DNA from 3 places in the Vibrio sp. KMM 9700 genome. Region 1 is predicted to be linked to each of the others. Evidence: predicted binding sites of a transcription regulator. Region 1 holds the regulator's gene; each other region holds the start of a gene.

Region 1 (2,257 bases):
CAAGACTTTGTTTAGTCAACTTTGGCAAGATTATCAAGCACGCCTGTGTCCGATGGCTACTAAGGTTCACCAAGTTCTCGCCCTAAAAGAAGGCAAACAAGCGTTGCAAAATGACCATATTGCATTGCGTACTTTTGCCAGTAAGAAACTAGGGCTCAAGCAGCTTGCACAGCATTTTGAACACTTAGGTTATGTGAAAGCTGGGGAATATGAATTTAAAGCGAAAAAGCTTTATGCGCATCATTACCAGCATTCTGATTTAAGTCTTCCTAAAGTGTTTATTAGTGAACTACTAGTCGATGAGCTGAGTGATACTGCGCAGCAAGTTATTTATCAATTAATTGCACAAGTTAGTGATGGCTATGCGCAAGATGAAAGTTTTTTATACCAAGGGCGACCATGGCAACTAACGCAACAAGATTATGATCTGCTTGCTACTGAAAGTGAATATGCCGCTTGGGTTGCTGCTCATGGTTTTGGGGCCAATCATTTTACGGTTTATGTGAATGCATTAAAGCACTTTGAAGAGGTGGCTAGCGTTAATCAGTTCTTAACTGAACACGGCTTTGTATTGAACAAAGTTGGCGGTGAGGTGAAAGGCTCTGAGTTTGATAAGCTTGAGCAATCCGCAACCATGGCAGACAAGGTGTGGGTTGAATTTAATGATGAGAAAAAAGTGCAGATACCCGGTGGATTTTATGAGTTTGCAAAGCGCTACCCTGAGAAACCAGGTGCAGATATTGATCTGAATGATCTTATATTTAGCGACAAACTTTACCAAGGTTTTGTGGCAGCATCAGCAGATAAAATATTTGAGTCGACACATTAACAAAGATAATTCAGAAAGGTTAAAAACAAAAGCAGCCACTTAAAGTTAAGTTGACTGCTTTTTTTGTTATGCTAAACAAATCTCGCACTTAAGCGAAAAGTGGCTTAACGAGTACCGTAAACAACAATCGTTTTACCGTGTGCTGAAATAAGGTTTTGCTCTTCAAGCATTTTTAAGATTCGGCCAACTGTTTCACGTGAACAACCAACGATTTGACCAATTTCTTGACGAGTGATCTTAATTTGCATGCCATCTGGGTGTGTCATTGCATCTGGTTGTTTTGCAAGGTTAAGCAATGTTTGTGCAATACGACCTGTAACGTCAAGGAAAGCCAAGTCACCAACTTTTTGACTAGTGATTTGCAGACGATTTGCCATTTGACCTGATAGACGCATCAGGATATCTGGGTTTACTTGGATAAGTTGGCGGAACTTCTTGTAAGAAATTTCAGCAACTTCACAAGGTGACTTCGCACGAACCCAAGCACTACGCTCTTGACCTTCTTCAAATAAACCAAGTTCACCAATGAAATCACCTTGGTTTAGGTAAGAAAGAATCATTTCTTTACCTTCTTCGTCTTTGATCAATACAGCAACAGAGCCTTTCACAATATAGTAAAGGGTTTCTGCTTTTTCGCCGGCATGAATTAAAGTACTTTTTGAAGGATACTTATGGATATGACAGTGTGAAAGAAACCATTCTAATGTTGGATCTGCTTGAGGTTTACCTAAAACCATAATGTTGTTTCCTCTAAATAAGTCTACTTAGTTACTCTATATGTTTTTCATTTAAGTAGATAGAACTATTGATATTAGTTAAAGTTTTGCACTTCGTATTCATATTGTGAATAAAATGAAAGGCTTACTTTTAGGTAATTGGATATATCGTAAATATTACCTTGTTTTATATGGAATAAAAGGACAGAGATCGCACAACTCATGTCTCATTTTTCGTAAAACAAGGCTAAAGATCACGAAATGAAAACCTTACTCTGACAATTTTAGCATTTTAGTCGATTTTTCCAGTTTCAATTAATCTTTGTAGCAAAGGGTGAATGATAAGCTCCATTGCAAAACTCATCTTACCGCCAGGCACAACGAGTGTGTTGTGACGGGACATAAATGAGCCTTGGATCATTGATAGTAAATATGGAAAGTCGACATTTTCGATACCGCGAACACGAATAACAACAAAGCTTTCATCTAAACTAGGGATGCCTTTTGCATTAAGTGGGTTAGAAGTATCGACAGTTGGAACACGTTGAAAGTTAATATGCGTACGAGAAAATTGAGGTGTAATAAAGTTAAGATAATCATCCATAGAGCGAACAATTGAGTCCATTACAGCTTCTCTTGAGTGCCCTCTATCTCGCGTATCCCGAACAAACTTTTGAATCCATTCAAGGTTAACAATCGGAACCATACCGAT
Region 2 (2,257 bases), on a different replicon from region 1:
TCGATTCAAGCGCTGCAATCCATCACCATTATCGCAGCCTTGCCATTTACGATTATTTTGATCCTTGGTTGTGTAAGTTTAGTGATAGGTCTGGCTACCGAATTCCAAAAACCAAAGCAATATAAAAAGAATAAAGCTTAGGCGTCAATTTAAGTCGTATTAAACTTTAATCATATAAAAAGAGTGACGGATTTTACCTCGTCACTCTTTTTTTGCAAAACAAATCAACACTTCATTCATCTTCGCAAACGCCTTCACATCTTGCCATTGCTGCAACCACACAAACTCACAATACAGCGCAAATAGCTCTTCAAAATCTGAACTGATGCTGGCATCAAAGGTTGGTTTAGACTGACTCAAAAATAAGCAAAAATCTTTCGCGTATAAAGGGTTACCCAACCAAAAATCTTGGTACAACTCACAAAACATCAAGCGCAGCACAGCTAACTTTAACTCACGAACTTCTGATATATCGACATTCGGCATCTGTTTTAGTCGATCTAATTTTCTCTGAAATTCGTGACTACCGACCCAATCTTGGCTTTGTGGGCTATAAAAAAATGCTTTTAATGAGCAAATATCTAAAAATGCGAACTCTCTGTCTTGCTCTCCCTCAAGGCCGCCTAACTCAAGGCTTGCAACTTGGCCTGGTGGACTTTGCCGCGCTAGGTTTGCAATCTCCTGTTTTAAATCACCAAAATCTCCACAACCCCAATTAAAGTGAGATTGAATACGAGCTAAGTTTAGATTCATATGCGCTCCGTCTGCCATTTATAATATTGCTAATTATCACAAAAAATGACAGCGTTTCACTCCTCCTTAAAATGCCCCCTCTCCTCCCCTCTACGCCAGTGACTTACGCCCCCCTTTTTTCCTTCTCCTACTTGCCTAGTTGCAATACATAAGAAAAATATGAGACCGATAACACATTTATATCAGCCAGATCTTAAAATTTATTTCTTTCTCTTAAATAACTCACTAAGTTATAGCTGTCGGCTCACTCACTCTTTTTAAAGCGGTGTACATAAAACATATAAAAATGAGCAATGGACGTATAAATTTCGTGGCACACAGACAGAGGAATTAAAAATGTGGATGGAATCTAAGCTCAGCCCCCCAAACCAACAACTCGCCACTATCGAACGCACCCAGTTGCTGCCACTGTTAGCCCAAGCAGAGCAAGTTGACCTTGTTTTATTTTTCTCACCTGCAGGTTACGGCAAAACTACAGCTGCCGCACAGTGGCTCAAAGAGAAAGACTTTGCGTGGATAAACTTAGATGAAATGGATAATGACCTTAAATATTTTGGCCACTTTTTAATTCAAGCACTCCACCAGCTTGGTCATGAATCTTGCCCACAAACCTTAGCCCTAGCGCAAACCGGTCAGTTTAATAGCTTGATCCCCTTGCTCACTCAAGCTTTTCATGAGCTCAGTTTTACAAGCTCACATAAATATTTAGTATTAGATGATTATCATTGGATAAAAAATGAAGACATCCACCAAGGGATCCGCTTTTTACTCAAGCATTTACCGCCACAATTGACTTTGGTGTTAACCAGCAGAACTTTGCCGTGTTTAAATATTGCAAGCTTACGCATCCGTCGCCAAATGATTGAAATTACCCATCAAGAATTAGCTTTTGATTTAAATGAAACTGAGCAATTTTTGACAAGCCAAAAACGACATGATCTCAGCCCTCAAGCCATTGAAAATATCCATCAATCAACCGAAGGTTGGCCATGTGTGCTGCAATTAATCGCGCTTGATCAAAAGCAAAGCGCCAAACACTTATTTGTCCAAGATGATATCTCTGAGCAAATGAATCTTGATGCGCTCGATGCCAGCTTTAACCGCAGCTACTTGTGGGATTACCTTGCAGAAGAAGTCTTTGATGCGCTTGATAGCAGCACTCAGGACTTCCTCCTCCAATGCTCTGTGTTAGATATGTTTAACGCGCAGTTGGTGAGCCATGTAACAGCGCATAATGATGCACTTGCAAAGCTTGAGAAGCTCAATAAAGTTGGTTTATTTCTCAGCCCATTAGGCGTGGATAATTGGTTTCGTTTCCATAATTTGTTTGCCCAATTTTTACGCCATCAAGCCTTGACCTTGTATCCTCATAAGATCAAAGAGTGGCATCAGTCAGCAGCTCAAGCTTGGATTGCGCAAAATGATCACCCACAAGCACTCAGACATGCGATTAAAAGCGTGCAAACACCTGACTCTGCGGCAGAAGAAGTGGCGCAAATTCAAG
Region 3 (2,257 bases), 1.2 Mb from region 1:
CTGGCAACAAGCACCCAGTACTGGCGTGAAAATGCAAAAATTAAGAAGCCAATTGTGCCCATCAGGTTGGCAAATAAAATGAGTTTCTTTCTATCTATCCCTTTATCTGAAAACCATGCAATACCTTGGCTAATTAATACCCCACTTAAGGTCATAATGACAAAAAATTGACCAATATAAATCGGCCTTACTTGTACGCTTTGAGATAAAAATAAACTCATCACGGGGACAGTAAAGGCGCTTGCAATGCCCATTAAAAAGCATGTTATGAGTAAGGCAACCGAGGTTTTATCTGGTTGATTGCCTGGGAAAATTGAATACAAAAACTGTTTAGCAGGGCGCATAGATTTAAACTCTAAAATCAAAAGTATATAGATTATAAAATAATATACTTCTAAAGTTGAGACAGAGCACAAAATTTTACTATCGCGATTAAATAAAGCTATGTTTATCACAGAAGCGTTTATTTTATATACAATTTTTGAAGATTTAAACTAAGCTAAAAATAGGCTAAATCATATTTCCATGGCTAGCTGATAAATATAACTGATTGATTTTATAGACAACAATGGTTTTCAAAAAAGGTGCTCATTCCAAGAAAGAGATCTTATAGGTGAATCCATGGATGAATCACTGATCAATCTTTTATGAGTAGAGTTTGAAAGGAGATACAGATGACATCATTAAAAGTAAAAGATTATATGCGACCAAGGGCGGTAACTTTCACGCCTGAAATGTCTTTATCGGTTGCATTAGACAAGGTGCTCAATGCGGTCAACATTGGTGGCCCTGTCGTGAATGATAGAAATGAAGTCGTCGGCTTTGTCTCTGAGCAAGACCTGTTGCATCGCTTGGTTCAAGTTGGATACCATTGCCACGACACACATAGTGTAGGCGATTGTATGCGTACTGAAGTGCTGACGGTTTCGCCTGAAATGTCGGTTCTTGAGTTGGCTGAAATGATGAAAGAAGGTAAGCCAAAGGTTTATCCTGTCGTTGAGAATAAAAAGTTAGTTGGTATTATCTCAAGGCGTGAGGTGTTAAAAGCGGTGAATGAAAATATTAAGATCTGTTTTGCGCATCCATTATAAAGCGCGGCAGGCTGTTTCATTTAGTTTGTCAATGTGTGCGAAGCCAACCCAGTGAAGCGGTTGGCTTTTTTATGCGCGAAGCAAAGGATCTGGGCGAAAGTGAGATCCAAACCGTTTGCCTTGCCCACTAAAAACAAGAGAATTTTACACTGTGATTTTGATCACGCGATCGGTTATGATTCTTCTGTAATCTAGACGTTACAAAACAAATTGAAGTTCATAAAAACAAAAAAGGCGAACTTATGTCTCAAACAAATGTATTCCATTTAGGTGTTAATCAAGACTCTCTTGAAGGGGCGAGCATCGCCATTATCCCTGGTGATCCGGCGCGTGTTGAGAAAATTGCCAAATTAATGGATGAACCAAAATTCTTATCCAGTCAACGTGAATACACTTTATTTCTGGCGAAACTTGCTGGCCAATCAGTAGTGGTTTGCTCCACAGGTATTGGCGGACCGTCAACATCAATTGCCGTAGAAGAATTAGCGCAACTAGGCGTACGTACCTTCTTGCGAGTTGGTACCACGGGGGCGATTCAGCCACATATTAACCTAGGTGATATGATAGTGACGACAGGCTCGGTGCGTTTAGATGGCGCAAGCTCTCACTTTGCGCCACTTGAGTTTCCTGCTGTTGCAGACTTTGATGTGGCACTTGCGATGCGCGATGCAGCGATGCAAACGGGCGTGAAAGTGCACACAGGGGTCACAGCCTCAAGTGATACTTTCTATCCAGGCCAAGAAAGATACGATACTTTTAATGGCCGGGTCTTGAGTAAATTTCGCGGCTCAATGAAAGAGTGGCAAGAAATGGGCGTGCTTAATTTTGAGATGGAATCCGCCACTTTGCTGACTATGTGTGCCAGTAATGGCTTAAAAGCGGGCTGTGTTGCAGGCGTGATTGTAAACCGCAGCCTTGATGAAATTCCTGATCATGAGACATTGAAAGCTGCTGAAAATCGCTCAATTGAAGTTGTGGTTGAAGCGGCGCGAATCTTACTCACGCAAGACGGTTAAGCTTTAACTTTGTCTTTTATCAGGTTTAAAAGCATAAAATAGATAAAGGAGCTAGATGCAAGTTTAGCTCCTTTTTTATGTCCAACAACAATTTAATTATTTCAAGCCGCCGGCATCAAGTAGCCAATGACTTAGATGTTGGTGTAAATC

Evidence for each region. Region 1 encodes CRP, which controls carbon source genes, mostly activating them, when cyclic AMP is high. Its sites were predicted from a motif close to TGTGANNNNNNTCACA; they were not measured.
Region 2: malT (HTH-type transcriptional regulator MalT) is a predicted target of CRP. The motif match lies at 914-929, and genes of this name have one in related genera.
Region 3: udp (uridine phosphorylase) is a predicted target of CRP. The motif match lies at 1,242-1,257, and genes of this name have one in related genera.

The regions. Positions count from the first base shown of each region.
Region 1 is NZ_CM178589.1:1,236,132-1,238,388, reverse strand. It holds gene AC2VOY_RS05545 (DUF1338 domain-containing protein) at 1-829, shown strand, start outside; gene crp (cAMP-activated global transcriptional regulator CRP) at 934-1,566, opposite strand; gene AC2VOY_RS05535 (phosphoribulokinase) at 1,838-2,257, opposite strand, start outside.
Region 2 is NZ_CM178590.1:440,573-442,829, reverse strand. It holds gene AC2VOY_RS13220 (BCCT family transporter) at 1-141, shown strand, start outside; gene AC2VOY_RS13215 (hypothetical protein) at 202-753, opposite strand; gene malT (HTH-type transcriptional regulator MalT) at 1,090-2,257, shown strand, end outside.
Region 3 is NZ_CM178589.1:6,375-8,631, forward strand. It holds gene AC2VOY_RS00030 (sugar efflux transporter) at 1-344, opposite strand, end outside; gene AC2VOY_RS00035 (CBS domain-containing protein) at 675-1,091, shown strand; gene udp (uridine phosphorylase) at 1,334-2,107, shown strand; gene AC2VOY_RS00045 (Card1-like endonuclease domain-containing protein) at 2,204-2,257, opposite strand, start outside.